DNA from 2 places in the Lysinibacillus sp. NPDC096418 genome. Region 2 is predicted to be linked to the other one. Evidence: riboswitches for the same ligand, from Rfam matches in the RefSeq annotation. Region 2 holds a riboswitch; the other holds the start of a gene.
What was found. Region 2 has a riboswitch for FMN ahead of ACIQZG_RS12870 (ECF transporter S component). Riboswitches for the same ligand answer to the same signal wherever they lie in the genome.
Positions count from the first base shown of each region.

Region 1 (7,648 bases), on a different contig from region 2:
CCTTTGTTGCCTGATTTTGTACCGGCACGTTCAATAGCTTGCTCGATGTTTTCAGTTGTTACGATGCCAAATGTCACAGGAACATTTGTAGTAAGTGAAACGCTGGCGATGCCCTTTGCTGTTTCATTGCACACGTAATCATAGTGTGTTGTAGAGCCGCGAATGACTGTACCAAGTCCAATAATTGCGTCATATTTCTTTGTTTCAGCAAGTTGTTTGGCTATGAACGGTACTTCAAAAGCACCTGGCACCCATGCAACATCAATATTATCTTCATCCACGTCGTGACGTTTTAGCCCATCTAGTGCTCCATTTAATAGCTTACTTGTTATAAATTCATTAAAACGCCCTACTACCACCGCAATTTTCAAGTCTGTTCCGATTAATTGTGCTTCAAATGTTTTTCCCATAATGAATTCTCCCCTTTTACACTGTTAATTTTTTTACTACTTCAATTTGTTTACGTCGATATGTGGCTAATGCCTCAATAGAGATCATTTTTAAGTTGTGCTTTGCAGCGTACGTTACTAGCTCATCAAATCGCAACATCTCACCATTGTCGCCCATAATCTCACAGATAATGCCTGCTGGATCGCTATCGCAAAGCTTAGCTAAATCGACCGTCGCCTCCGTGTGCCCTCTTCGTTCCAAGACACCATTATCTTTTGCAATGAGTGGAAACACATGCCCTGGTCTACGGAAATTAGCCGCTTCCACTTGTGGATCTAGCATTTTACGAATCGTTAATGCCCTCTCGTAGGCACTAATTCCTGTAGTTGTATCCTCATGATCTATACTAACGGTGAATGCCGTTTGGTGATTGTCAGTATTATTTTCGACCATAGGATGAAGTGCTAATTTTTGTGCCAGCTGTTGCGAAATGGGTGTACAAATTAGACCCTTACCATATGTAGCCATAAAGTTAATCGTTTCAGGTGTCACATACTTGGCTAACGCGAGTAGGTCGCCTTCATTTTCACGGTCCTCATCATCTACCACGACAATTATTTTCCCTTGTTTCAAATCCTCTAATGCTTCTTCAACTGTATTTAGCAAAATTAAAGCCCCCTTAAAATCCGTGTTGTGTTAAATAATCCTTCGTAATAGTCGAAGTTGCTTGCCCACGTTGTAATTGATTAACAATGTATTTGCCGACCAAATCCGTTTCAATATTAACAAGGGCACCCTCATTTTTCATACCTAATATCGTTTCCTTGTACGTGTGCGGAATGAGCGATACCGTTACACTGCTTTTTTCAACGGTGAATAGCGTCAGACTAGTACCATCAATGGTAATCGAGCCTTTTGGAATACAGTAGCTCGTCAATTCTTCTCCTACCTCAATATCAATGTACACCGCATTGGCCATAGGTCGTTTACGCAAAATTTTGCCTACTCCATCTACATGCCCAGATACAAAATGTCCACCAAACCGTCCATTCGCAGACATTGCACGCTCTAAATTCACAGCATCTCCCACTGCAAGCTGCTGTAAGTTTGTTGCCTTTACCGTTTCAGGCATCACATCCATCGTCAGCTCTCGCTCATTAAAATGCGTCACCGTCAAACAAACTCCATTGACCGCAATACTATCACCTAGCTTGACATCTGCAGTTATCATAGGTGATGCAACCGTGATTTTCATGCTTTGCCTATTTTTTTGTAACGCTTTTACTGCACCAACATCTTCTACAATCCCCGTAAACATTCTGTCACCTGCTTTCTATTTGACTTTTATCCACTACTTCAGCTGCCCTATCCGTCAGTTCAATGATGCTATCCGTCTCACCTCATTTCTAATTCAAAACACATAAAAAGCCCCTTACATGTAAGGGGCTTGGGAGGTTATGTAAAAGAGACGTAAACAAATAAACCTTATGGATACAAAAAATTTCCACAGGCTACCATCTCAATTGTTCTTCTCCCATCCAGACTATAACTGTCGGTTTTGGATTTGCACCAAATCAGCTTTCGCTCACGGACTTTGAATTACTTCATCACCGCCGATTGGGAATTTCACCCTACCCCGAAGAACATACGAAAATATTCATTTTCAGCTAAATAAAAAACTCCCCAACGTAGGCGATGGGAAGTAGGTTTGAAAAAAGCGTACACAAATAGACCTTTTAAATTCAGACAAATTTAAAAAGATTACACTTTAATCCTTCTCCCATCCAGACTATAACTGTCGGTTTTGGATTCGCACCAAATCAGCTTTCGCTCACGGACTTTGAATTGCTTCATCACCGCCGATTGGGATTTTCACCCTACCCCGAAGGAAATTCTATTTAACTAGCACTAACGATAACATTATTTAATAATATTATCCACTAATACTTTTTCATACTCCTTAATTTAATGAATACCCATCTGAGATAGTATATGCGCCTTTTGATGTAAGACGTTATTTCCATGGCGTACATGTAAAAAATGAATGTCTAACTTACTTTTGAACGCTTGAACTGTTTGATAATATGTCTTACGCGCACCTTGAGTTTGCTCCTTCTCCTGATTTATGATAATTCCCTCACAATCGTAAATAATATGAACCGTTTTCATACCATTACTGTATGCCCACTCTAACGCGCGTAAACAGGCCATTAATTCAGCACCGATATTATGTAGTTTATTGAACTCCTCATCAAAAACATAGCCAAACGTTTTAAATAACGGCTCCGTCCTCATCGGTGCAAAACCAATGACTCCATACTTCCCACGACTATTTTTGTAACTGCCATCAATATAGATGACTACTTCTGTATTTTGTTTAGACTCTTTCTTTATTTTATTGGTAAACGTTTCTTTTGGTTTAGTTGATTTTAATGAATTCACAGAAGATATCTTATTGGTTTCTAGCCATTGATAGGCCGTTTTTTCACATGAAAACTTTTTTCCAATCGTCTTTTTCTTGCCTTTTACTCTATTTAGATATTCATGAAATGTGAGCACAATTCCCGAAAACTCTGGACCAAAGACGGCATATATAGACTTCTTCTCTACTGTCAATTAAAAACCCCCAACCTCAATAAAATACTAACAATCCATTTACCTATATTATATGACTTTAAACATGTCCATCATGCCTGGTTACAGCCAAATAGTTAAGTATTTACATTGAACAAACGCAAAAAAACAGCCAATCCATGGTAAAATACCGTGAACTGGCTGTTTGTTCTTACTTATTTGCTTCATATACTTTCAATAACTTACCTTTGATTGTCGTTTTCTTCATGTTTTTCAAGACTATCGGCCCTTTATTGTTTAGTATTTCTACGTAAGTAAATGTATCTGTAATTGTAATGATGCCGATATCCTCAGCTGTTACACCACTTATTTTGGCAATTGTTCCAACGAAATCTACAGCTCTCAGCTTCTTTTTCTTACCACCATTAAAATAGAGCTTCATGATTTGCTCGTTAAGCTTTTCACTTTTGGCCTTTTTCAATGCCGGTTCAATATCCATTTTCGCTTCAAAAGCTGCTTTCTTTTGCGAAGCCTCTTCTTCAGTTGGTGCTAATTTGTTAGGAATTTTAAAGCCAATATAGTCTTCAATTTCACTTAAAAAACGATCTTCAAATGGTGTTACAAGTGTGATGGCTTTCCCTTGCAGTCCTGCTCGTCCCGTTCTTCCCGTACGATGAACGTAACTTTCTTTCTCTAATGGCAAATCATAGTTGATGACATGCGTAATATTATCAATATCAATACCGCGAGCAGCTACATCTGTGGCAACCAGATAGCGGAAATCGCCTCTTTTAAAATCATTCATCACTTCAAGTCGTGCATCCTGTACCATTCCACCGTGAATTTTATCGCAGCTATAGCCAAAATTGATTAATTGCTCACACAATGTATCGACTCTATCCTTTGTGCGGCAAAAGATGATGCAGCTATCTGGATTTTCAACAATCGTGACGTTACGTAGCACAGATAGTTTTTGATCTTCTTCCACAACGTAAAGAGAGTGATCAATTTTATCAGTCGTCAATCCTGTTGCCTTTATCTCGACATCAGTCGGTGTTTTCATATACTTAAGCGCTAAATCTTTTACTTTTTCAGGCAATGTAGCTGAAAATAACATCGTCACACGATTTTGAGGTACTTGTTTAATAATAGATTCAACTTGCTCGATGAAGCCCATGTTCAGCATTTCGTCCGCCTCATCAATGACAAGATAACGAATTTTGTCTAAGACCAATGTGCCTCTTTCAATATGATCTAGCATGCGCCCTGGCGTACCAACAACGACATGTGTTTTTTGCTTTAGTTCTGTTTTTTGAATGGCAATTGGCTGTTTCCCATAAACCGCTGTTGCTTTAATGCGTTTGAATCTACCGATATTCGTAAAATCCTCTTTTACTTGAACAGCAAGTTCCCTTGTCGGTGTTAACACTAACGCTTGTGGTTTGTTTTCTAGCCAATCAACGGCTTCACAAATCGGTATCCCATAAGATGCCGTTTTCCCACTACCAGTTTGCGATTTTACAACAAGGTCCATTTTTTCTAATGCTAACGGAATGACCTTACTTTGAACTTCTGTTGGTTGTGTATATTCTAGTCGGTCCAGCGCCATTATGATGTCATTACTTAATGTATATTCCTTAAATCCATTTTTACTCATTACGAAGCCTCTTTTATATTCATTTTGTATCGAACTTGTTCCTAACACAGACTCCTATTATACATAGCACTGCAAATAATAACTACTCTCGAAGTTCTAATTACTAACAATGGGTAATTTTCAAAACAGTTATTTCCATTCTATTTATGTATATGAGCTTTCCGTAGACATATCGTAAGCCGCTACAAACACTACCTAGCAGTGTGGAAATATTAGTAACTACTATTATTATTTATTATCTATACATGTAAAGGCTTTTCGTGGAAACTATTATCAAGCATAATAAATAATACAGGACAAAAGCATGACCATTTCTTCAATCCATGCGTACCCTACTAAGATATGACGAAGATACAACTAAATCTTAAAGGAGTTCAATTATCCATGAAACATATCATTTTTGATTTTGATGGCACGCTAGCCGATTCTACACAAGTTTTTATGTCTACGTGGAATACGTTAGCGGATAAATATCAATATAAAAAGATAAAGCTTAATGAATTAGAATCGCTAAAAAAGTTATCCCTCACGGAGCGTAGTAAGTTATTTAACTTTCCGATGTATAAAATACCTATCATTATTCCTCAATTTTATCGGTTATTCCGTCAATCCATCAAGGAAATTCCCCTGATTGATGGTATGAAAGACTTGTTACAAGAACTTAAGATGAAGGGGCACACCATTACTATTATCTCTTCTAATGATCAAGAAAATATTTTAGAATTTTTAAAGTTGAACAAAATTGATACAGTTACAAATGTGATTTGCTCTAGTCATATTTTTGGCAAAGATAAAATCATTCATAAATACTTAAAAGATCAACAATTAAAGCCTTCTGAAGTGATATACGTTGGCGACGAACAACGTGATATTGTAGCTTGTAAGAAAGTCGGCGTCCCAATTATTTGGGTTAGCTGGGGGTACGATGCTATTGAAGTTGTGCGATCAGAAAAACCCGACTTCAAAGTGTACGCCCCTGCTGAAATTTTAGAGATTATTTAAATAAGAAGATTCCAGCAGCAGATAGCCTTCCCCTCTACTGTTGGAATCTTTTTTATGGTGTCTTCTTCAAAATTTCTTCATATCTCTCCGATGTCCTTACTTCCACCGTCAGAAAGTCTTTGCCGTAAATCGTCTTTATTAAAAAGGGAACATCGCTTGTATTTTGAAATCTGAAGTCCAATCCACCATACGAAACGGTTGCATCTCTTCCTTTAGGTACATAACCTATATCTAATGAATGGTGATGTCTTTCCACCATTTTGATAAATACCTGATCAACTGCGTTAAATAAGGTTGAGGACGTTTGACAAATCCCCCCCCCAATGCCCATCACTACTTTTTTATTGATGATTTCAGGCGCAGGTTGATAGCCGTTTGCCTCATCTCTCGGACCTACAACCGTATTAAAAGAGAATTGATCGCCACTGCCAACAATAACGTTATTAATAGCTTGTGCTGAAAGTTCTATGTTTTTATTTCTGCCAACATCTGCGGAGTTAAAATATGTTGTATAAGAAGCAACCACTACCTCTTCTAAGTGAGGAATGTCCTCAAAAGAATAACCGCTTTCTGTGACATACAAGGGCATTTCAACATTCCCGCCAGTTCCCGATACAGCGAGAATCTTCTCCACCAATTCACTTTCTTTTAAGAGAATCATTGGACTCCCTTTAATGATTTGTCCCTTTTCATCCATCCGATCTAGCACCATTCGCTGATCATAACCCGCTACTGTGCCAGTTCCTCTCGCTAGCTCTTTCGCTACTTGTTCAATTTTCTTTTTATACGTTTCAAAGTCCTCTCCATACCCTAAGTCTTGCGGGGATAACGTGTGTATGATTTCCAACGTATTTGGATCGACGATATTTACGACCTCTTGTGCATCTTCTTGTTCGTAGTTAACCGGCTTTTGTATTTCCTCAATTTGTTGTTCCAAGTCGGTTATTTTTTTCTCTAACGTTTGTTCTTTCTCTGATTTCTCCTGACATCCTGCCAATCCCATTGCACATATTAGCCAAAGTGTAGCTATCCATTTTTTCTTCACTTTCGAACACCTACCTCTAAGGTACTTCTTCAGACACATCTTATTCGTGTATACATAGTAGTGTGTTTATTTTCCTTCATTTTTATTTATGACTACCAACTTATTTACAAAATAAAACACGCTACAAAAGCTTAGATTCTCACTTTTGTAGCGTGTTAATTTTATAGATTGAGAGCTCTGTACATAAACGCCACGAATTGCGCGCGTGTCACTGGCTCATTTGGTCTGAAATTACCGTTGTCACCAAGTGCAATGCCGACATCTGCGAGTGCGGCAATATAGTCATAGCTCCAATGCGTTTTCGGAACGTCTTGGAAAGTACTTGTGCCACCTGGTGTGAGTCCAAATGCGAGGACAAGTATTTTCGCTAGTTGTGCTCGCGTTAGTGAATCACTTGGATTGAATGCACCGGTTGAACCGTCTATAACGCCTGCTTGCTGTAATCTTGTAATTGCCTCATAGTATGGATGACTCGTTGGCACATCACTAAACGATACGGCATCGCGTTTTGGTGTTAACTCGAAAGCACGGGCAAACATCACCGTAACGTGTTCGCGTTTGATTAGATCATTTGGTCGAAATGTGCCGTCTGGGTAGCCAGTAATAATGCCACGTTCCGCGATATCTTCAATCATGTCCTTTGCCCAGTTCGTTGAGATATCGCTGAATCGATAGCTTGGCGTTGGTTCTTCTGTTTTTTCAGGCTCTTCTGGCATTGGTGCTGGCTTTGTTGGCTCTATTGGTATTGGTGTTGGTTCTATTGGTATTGGTGTTGGTTCTATTGGTGCTGGTAGTTCTGGCTTTGGTGCTACTGGTGTTGGGCTTGGCTCCGGTGTCGGAACATAGCCACCGCCACCATTATCTGAACCGTTGCTCGTCTTATACTCAATTGATGCCACGTTTGAAATGCTTGAATTTCCCGCAGCATCACGATATTGCACATAGATCTTCTTTGGCCCAGCATTCCCTACTAAATCCCA
Region 1 is NZ_JBIWEY010000016.1:56,860-64,507, reverse strand. It holds gene ribH (6,7-dimethyl-8-ribityllumazine synthase) at 1-410, opposite strand, end outside; gene ribB (3,4-dihydroxy-2-butanone-4-phosphate synthase) at 427-1,056, opposite strand; gene ribE (riboflavin synthase) at 1,070-1,708, opposite strand; FMN riboswitch at 1,913-2,038, opposite strand; FMN riboswitch at 2,159-2,284, opposite strand; gene ACIQZG_RS13440 (reverse transcriptase-like protein) at 2,356-3,006, opposite strand; gene ACIQZG_RS13435 (DEAD/DEAH box helicase) at 3,176-4,621, opposite strand; gene ACIQZG_RS13430 (HAD-IA family hydrolase) at 5,006-5,623, shown strand; gene ACIQZG_RS13425 (VanW family protein) at 5,676-6,668, opposite strand; gene ACIQZG_RS13420 (S-layer homology domain-containing protein) at 6,830-7,648, opposite strand, start outside.
Region 1: another riboswitch for FMN. It lies ahead of ribE (riboflavin synthase); the one in region 2 lies ahead of ACIQZG_RS12870 (ECF transporter S component).

Region 2 (7,648 bases):
GGGATTATTTCCGACTATTCAAATCAACAAAAAAACGGTACAACTATCTGGGTGGCACCGTATTATCCTTTATACAGACGGAATGCTGTCGTTGATGGGTAACCAAACCATCGATATTGGTTATTTCCATTCTTACGCATCTCAAGATAATGCTTACGCCTTGCAGAAATTTTCTCAAAAATATGATTTATTCGAAAACAATTACACCGATGATATAACAGTAGTTTCTATTACAATTACATTATAAGGTAGGTGTTTCATTATGGATTTTACGCTCAATTTAGTTCCTAATCAGCAAGCCATCTATTTTGTTGATGCAACAATGGCAAGTTATACAAATTTATTTAATATCCCTAACAAAAAAGAATTGTGCTTTGTCGTGCACGAGTTAGTCATTAATGCCATAGAAGCCATGAAAAATACACCCTTAAACGAAGGAGCAAAAATCCAAGTACACGTTTCACAGAATGATGATGTAGTCAAAGTGACTGTGATCGATCAAGCAGAAGGTATTCCAATCGAGGAATGGGATAAAGTTCTTCAATTTAATTTAGATAGTCTCACTTTTTCAGATCGCGGACGAGGTCTATTTTTTGTAAAAAGTATGGTCGATGAAATTTGGTTTGAAAACATCTCAGACACTAAGTTTTTAGTAGGTATTTCTAAGAAAATCAATATCTAACGTATATTTGAATTGGAGGAATTACGATGAAGTGGACAATCCGCAGAAAAATGAACATACTCATTTTAAGTTGTATTTTACTTTTAACTACCCTTCTTGCTGGCATTAATTTTTATGTAGCCAAAAAGAATCTATTAGAAAGTGCGGATACTAAACTATTATCCGACATACAATTAAGTTACCAGTATTTAGATGCAAAAATACCTGGTGAATGGAAAATCGTTGATGATCAATTGTATAAAGGCGATATCAAAATGGTTGAGAATTTCGAAGTTGCCGACAAGGTAGGTGAGTTAACAAACGGGAATGCCGTATCTATATTTCAATACGACACAAGGATTAGTACGAATATTATAGACAACGGCGAACGTGCAATGAATACAAAAGTGTCAGACGAAGTAGCCACTGTTGTCTTGGAGCAAAAAAAGAGATTTATTGGTTCTGCAAACGTTTTAGGAAAACAACATCAAGGAGCATATGATCCTATTATCAATAGCCAAGGCGAAGTAATTGGGGTATGGGCTACAGCTGTCCCAACAGCGCCTTATATCAATATTGCAACAAAATCAGCAATTGAGAATATTGCAATTTCATTAGGTATTGCCATTCTAATCATCGTTTGCATAAGCATTTTCTTGCAACGACAAATTATTACACCTATCAATATACTCAAAACAAATGCAGCAGAATTAGCCAATTTAAATCTAAATACAAAGATTTTAAACGCAAAAGGCCACGACGAAATTGCTGATTTAGCCCATGCATTTAGAAATATGAAAGACCGCTTGACGGAGACGATGACAATGGTAGCTGGTAGCTCCAATCAAATCGCAAATTCTTCTAAATTGTTAGCTGAGTCCTCTCACCAAACAAGTGAAGCAGCAAACCAAATTGCCCTGACAATGAATGATGTGGCAGTTGGTACTACGACTCAATCCGATCAGTCCGAGCGAATTGTAACGATGATGCAGCATACGATTAAAGAAGTAACTCTTAGCTTAAAAAAAGCAGAAGAAACCTTAAAAAGCGCTGTAGACTCCACTCATATCGCACGTAAAGGGGAAGAAGCCATTACCGAAGCCATTAAACATTTAAGTACTGTCACACATACGGTTTCTTATGCTACAGACTCCATTCAAAAGTTAGGAAAACGTTCTGAGGAAATCGGTGGTATCATTACAGTCATTACTGGAATTGCCGACCAAACTAATTTACTTGCCTTAAATGCCGCAATTGAAGCAGCCCGAGCTGGTGATCAAGGGAAAGGATTTGCAGTTGTAGCATCAGAGGTTCGCCAACTTGCGGAACAATCTAGCCTAGCTTCTGGACAAATTACAAATCTAATCAACGACATCCAGGCAGAAACATCTGTAACGGTTCGAACAATGGAAAGCAACCTACTCGCTGTAGAAGAACAGGTTACGATTATTAATAAAGGTGGCTCTGCTTTAAAAGAAATCGTGGAAAAAGTAGTAGCAACAGAAGAAGGTGTTGAGCAAATGAAATCCGCATTCAGTAATGTAAATACAAATTCATTGAATGTTCAGCAGGCGATTCAAGACATTTCACGCATTATTGAAGACTCAGCAGCTGCTACAGAAGAAATAGCCGCAACCTCTGAAGAACAATATGCTACAGTTGCAGAAATTACACAGAGCTCTGATGAATTAGCGACAATAGCCGATAACTTACGCACCGAAGTGAACAAATTCCAATTCTAAGCAGTTAGCGAAAGGTTCTATTATATGACGAATGAAAAGTGAGGGACAATATAAGATGGATCAAAAAAAGATTGCGGTAAAAATCGATACAAGAGCAGACTATATTTCAATAGCGTTTACCGGTGAATTAGAGTACGGAATTATTGAAGATGTAAAAAAAGAACTACAAGCTCAAAGTTTCGAAACAGAGCATGGATTTATTATCGACATGCAAAAAGTAACAAATATCGATAGTACTGGTTTCGGTATGATTGTCAATTTCGCAAAAAAGGTATCGGTTAACAAGAAAAAGATTGTCATTATTGTTGTTGATGATTTCATTCGAAATTTATTTGCCATTTCGCAATGCGATAAAGTATTCCCGATTATGACAAATGAGGAAGATGCAAAACAAGTCATAAAAGGCGATTGGTCTGGAGAATTATCATTAAGTGAGTATTAATACTACTGACTTTAGCTTTAGGAATATACTATTAATCATTTAAAAAAAGCAGTGCATATTAGAATTCTAATATGCACTGCTTCTTTTTAATATTGTAATAGCATATTGAACAACACGACAATAATAACTAGCGGCACGAAAGACGCCATGAGTACACGGTAAGTAGAATAAAAGCCTTGTCCCATATTACTACCTACCAATAATTCTGTTTTTACAAACTCTTTATTCACCACGTATGTAATAAAAATCGAAATAAATAGGTTACCAAGCGGCAGCATTAAATTCGACACTAAAAAGTCTGTCGCATCAAATATGCTTCTTCCGAAAATCAATACATTTGCTAATACACTCGATGATAACGCTGCCGGAATTGCAGCGATGAATACCACAACGCCAAGTAGCATCGTTAACTTCGCTCGTGACATGTTCCACTTTTTAATAAACGCAGCTACAATAATTTCATACAAACTAAACGATGATGTTAGTGTCGCAAATAAGAAAAGTAATAAAAATAACGCCAAGAACAATTCTCCAAAAGGCATTTGACTAAATGCAGCTGGTAACACCATAAATAGTAGCCCTGGTCCAGCAGCTGGTTCTAAATCAAAAGCAAACACAACCGGGAAGATTGCTAGGCCTGCTAAAAACGACACCAGTACCGTTAGCGAAACTACTGAAACCGCCGAATTCACCAAACTCACATCCTTTTTCAAGTATGAGCTATAGGTTACTAAACATGAGAATCCCACTGCTAAACCGAAGAAAGATTGCCCTAACGCTTCTAGTATTGCTCGACCTGTAATATGCGTAAAATCAGGCCATAAAAAGAATTTAACACCCTCCATCGCTCCATCTAACGTAAGCGCACGTACTACTAGTACGATAAAAATAATAAATAATAATGGCATCATCCATTTACTCATCTTTTCAATGCCATTCTGCACACCTAACGAAATTACTATGACATTCGCAAGCGTGAATATAGCAAGGCCGGCTAATGTAATCAACGGCGTGCCAATTATTTTAGCGAACAATGCATTCGGGTCAACAGCAGGATCGATAATACTTCCTGCCACACCAAGACCACTGTATATAAAAATCCAACCGCCTACCACACTATAAAAAGTTAGTAGTAGGAAACAACCAAGGACACCCATACGACCAACCCAAGCCCAAGCCGGTTTATCAGGAGCAACTTTTTTATATGCTGTCACTGCTTCTGATTGTGTGCCACGTCCTAAAATATATTCAGATAACAACATCGGTAAACCAATTAATAGTGTAAACAAGACGAAGATCAGAAAAAATGCTCCGCCCCCACTTTGCCCCGTGACGTAAGGTAGCTTCCAAATCGCACCAAGTCCGATTGCTGCCCCCGCCGAGGCTAAAATAAATCCTAACTTACTAGACCATTGCCCATTTTTCTCACTCATCTAATCAAACTCCTCAACTCTCTATACTCACTCTCATTCTACATGAAAAAACACAACTAAAAAACCCCTGAGTGCGAATGCTCCCAGGGATTAACATATTATTTTGATAAATACATCTTACGTTGTTGCTCTACCCACTTACGCATTGTTGTATATAAAAACGCCATAATGAACGTAATCAATACACCTTTTACAAGGTTGAATGGTAGAATACCCGCGACGATCATAGTATATAACGAATCTCCAACAACCGGTTCCATCCCTAAGAAGTACGTATACATTGGTAAGATTAAAACATAGTTTAATATACTCATCCCAATAGCCATCGTAATAGTTCCTAAGATTAAACCACTTACAAGACCAATCATTGATTTAAATCGATTAAAAATAAATGTTACTGGTAAAATAAATAAAATCCCTGTCGCAAAGTTTGCGATATGACCAACTGGTACTCCTGTTGGTGTGCCTGAGAAAACCCAGTCTAGGACATTTTTAAATAATTCTACTAAAATACCTGCCATAGGTCCCATTGTGATTGCCGCCATAAGTGCAGGCATATCACTGAAATCCACTTCTAAAAAAGCTGGAAATGGTGGAATTGGGAAATTAAAAAGCATTAGTAAAAACGAAATACTACTGAGCATGCCAATCGTAATAAACGATTGTAGTTTGACATTTTTCTTCATTGAAAAGCTCTCTCCTCTTTGCTGATTCAATCTTGCAAGAAGAAAGGCAACGACACTATCGATTCCTGTTAACGAAAAAAACCCTATGCAAAAAGCATAAGGGAGAATAGGCATGATTAAAAAACGCCATTTATAGCCATTTTTTTGCGCAAACTGTGTAAAAATATACACTTAAAAAAACGTCCACACACAGCTATAATTCGTAACAACGAATGACGATCGTACCTCCATCTTCTCCCATCCAGACTGTAACTGTCGGCCTTGGAATTACACCAAGTCAGCCATGCAAAAAAATTTGCACAGGTCGCGGGCTAAAGAGTAGTATTGTAAATTTTCGAGTTTGTGTAGTTTTAGACTATACAAGCAATTTACGACTCTATTACCGCCGGTCGGGATTTTCACCCTGCCCCGAAGATGAATCAATATTATTTTTTATCTTACAACTTTACTATAATGAATTATGAGTAAAAAGTAAATACTTCCGCTCTAAAATTATTCCAATTTATTTACTATGCATTAAATACCATTCTATACTTACAAAAAAACAGCTACCCTAAATGGATAGCTGCTCCTATACTACTGCATATATTGTTTATTAGCTCCCATTGGCATCGGCAAATACTCGTTAAAATTAAATCCTTCCCAGCTGTCTTGTACTAGATTTTCAAGACGTAATTGTTGATCAAAGCTTGCTGCTGTCAACATCATTGCTTCCACTAACTGTGTTGCCTGGACCGCACCTAGTACGGTTAAATCTAACGGAGTATCAAACGTCACAATAACACCATCTTTTGCCTCTGTCACAGCAAAAGTCACCTTTTCTGGTACAACTGGCACATAAATATCATCCTTTTTTAGATGCATTCCCTGAAGTGCTTCTGTCACTGTTTCAAATGTTTCCCTGAAATTCGGTGATAAATATTCTACACCGTTCTTTTCTTTGAGCAAGTAATAATTGTAGTGATTAACTATCCCTGTCATTTGTATCGGTTCACTCGGTTCACCAACCTGTGAAAACTCGTATGCTTTCCCCTCAGCTGTTTTCACCGCGACCTCTTTATAATCTGAGAATGTATCTTTTAATGAACCTGTGTACATGTTCACTGTTGCCGAGGCTCCATCATACTCATTTTCCTCTGGTAATACGTGTACAAGCGTCTCTCCCTGCTCTTTTAGCTCTCCCTTATACGGATGATACTCTGCAAATCCCATTGCCTCTTCATCAATTTGCGGTGCATACTTTTCATATAATTGGAGGGTAGTTGGCTTTACATCACCAAAATCAGCTACGACACGCTCATTAGGTATAACAAAAGTAACCGGTACACTTTCTGCAGCGCTACTGGCTAAACCAATGCGCAATGCTGTAGCTTCCGTTAAATCCTCTTCATAAACAGATGTACGTAGTGACATCATGCGTGTATCATTAACAAAAGCATCCTTGTCCATCAAAGCATTTGCTTTTTCAACACTCTCTGCTTCGTCAGTTTGCACAGTTGAATAGCTTTCGGCTTTTATACTTTCCTTATCTCCTGTTGAATTATTATTCATTATCATACCGACAAGTAATGTGAGTACAAAAACTGAAGCGATACTTATAAAAACAGGTATTTTACTATTCTTACGGCTTCTTTTCGCCACGACAGCCCTTTCCTCTTGGATGGAAGCGGTCTGTTGACGTTGCTCTTGTGGTATTTCTATTGGTTCTATCGGTTCGTCTATCGCTGCCTGCAAATGCGTATTATCTTGTAGACGAGCATCTGCCAGCAGGCGGTTTAATACATCTTCTTTTGATCTGGAATCAGGAAGCTTCGGGGCGTTTTTCATTAAATTTTCTAGTTGGTCACCATCGAAATCTTTATGAGTCATTGCCACTTCGCCTCCTTCTCTCTCTCATGTTGTAACTGTTCTCGTAAAACTTTAATTGCACGAAATTGAGTCGTTTTCACTTTCGCCTCAGTCCAATCAAGTATTTGCGCAGTTTCTGATATCGATAACTCTTGGAAAAAGCGCATTACAATGACCATTTTTTGATCCCCAGTACAATTTTCAAGTGCCGCCTCTAATTGTTGGAATTCATCACTTAGTAATAGAGTATCTTCTGGTGATGGAGTGGATGAACGTAACTGTTCTGTTTCCCAGTCAAAATAATCTAATGAATGTTTTTGGCGTACCGCTTGCTTTCTGAAATGGTCAATTGCTACGTTTTTTGCTATTGCAAAAAGCCATGTTTTTTCACTACTTTTCCCCGTAAATTGATCGTATGATCGAAGTACACGAACATATACTTCATGCGATAAATCCTCTGCAAGCAAGCGATTTTTCACTAGATAAATAAGGAACTGGAATACATCTTGGTGGTAAGCATCGTATAATCGATGGAACACGGAGTCATTCACAGCACTCCACCTCCGTTCTCATAGTATTTGTCGTCTAACATCCATATAAGTTACATACCTTATTCAAAAGGTAAATAAAACGTAAATGTCGTGCCTTCTCCCACCACACTATCGACCATAATATTACCCGAGTGTGCCTTGACGATATTTCGAGCAATAGCAAGCCCAAGACCTGTACCACCTTTTGAGCGAGTACGTGCCTTATCTGCCTTATAGAAACGTTCAAAGACATACGGTAAATCTTCTTGAGGAATACCATGTCCAGTATCTTGCACCGAAATTTTT
Region 2 is NZ_JBIWEY010000015.1:33,185-40,832, forward strand. It holds gene ACIQZG_RS12845 (PP2C family protein-serine/threonine phosphatase) at 1-247, shown strand, start outside; gene ACIQZG_RS12850 (ATP-binding protein) at 263-682, shown strand; gene ACIQZG_RS12855 (methyl-accepting chemotaxis protein) at 709-2,403, shown strand; gene ACIQZG_RS12860 (STAS domain-containing protein) at 2,459-2,845, shown strand; gene ACIQZG_RS12865 (sodium-dependent transporter) at 2,932-4,278, opposite strand; gene ACIQZG_RS12870 (ECF transporter S component) at 4,377-4,964, opposite strand; FMN riboswitch at 5,190-5,384, opposite strand; gene ACIQZG_RS12875 (RNA polymerase subunit sigma) at 5,541-6,833, opposite strand; gene sigX (RNA polymerase sigma factor SigX) at 6,830-7,363, opposite strand; gene ACIQZG_RS12885 (ATP-binding protein) at 7,423-7,648, opposite strand, start outside.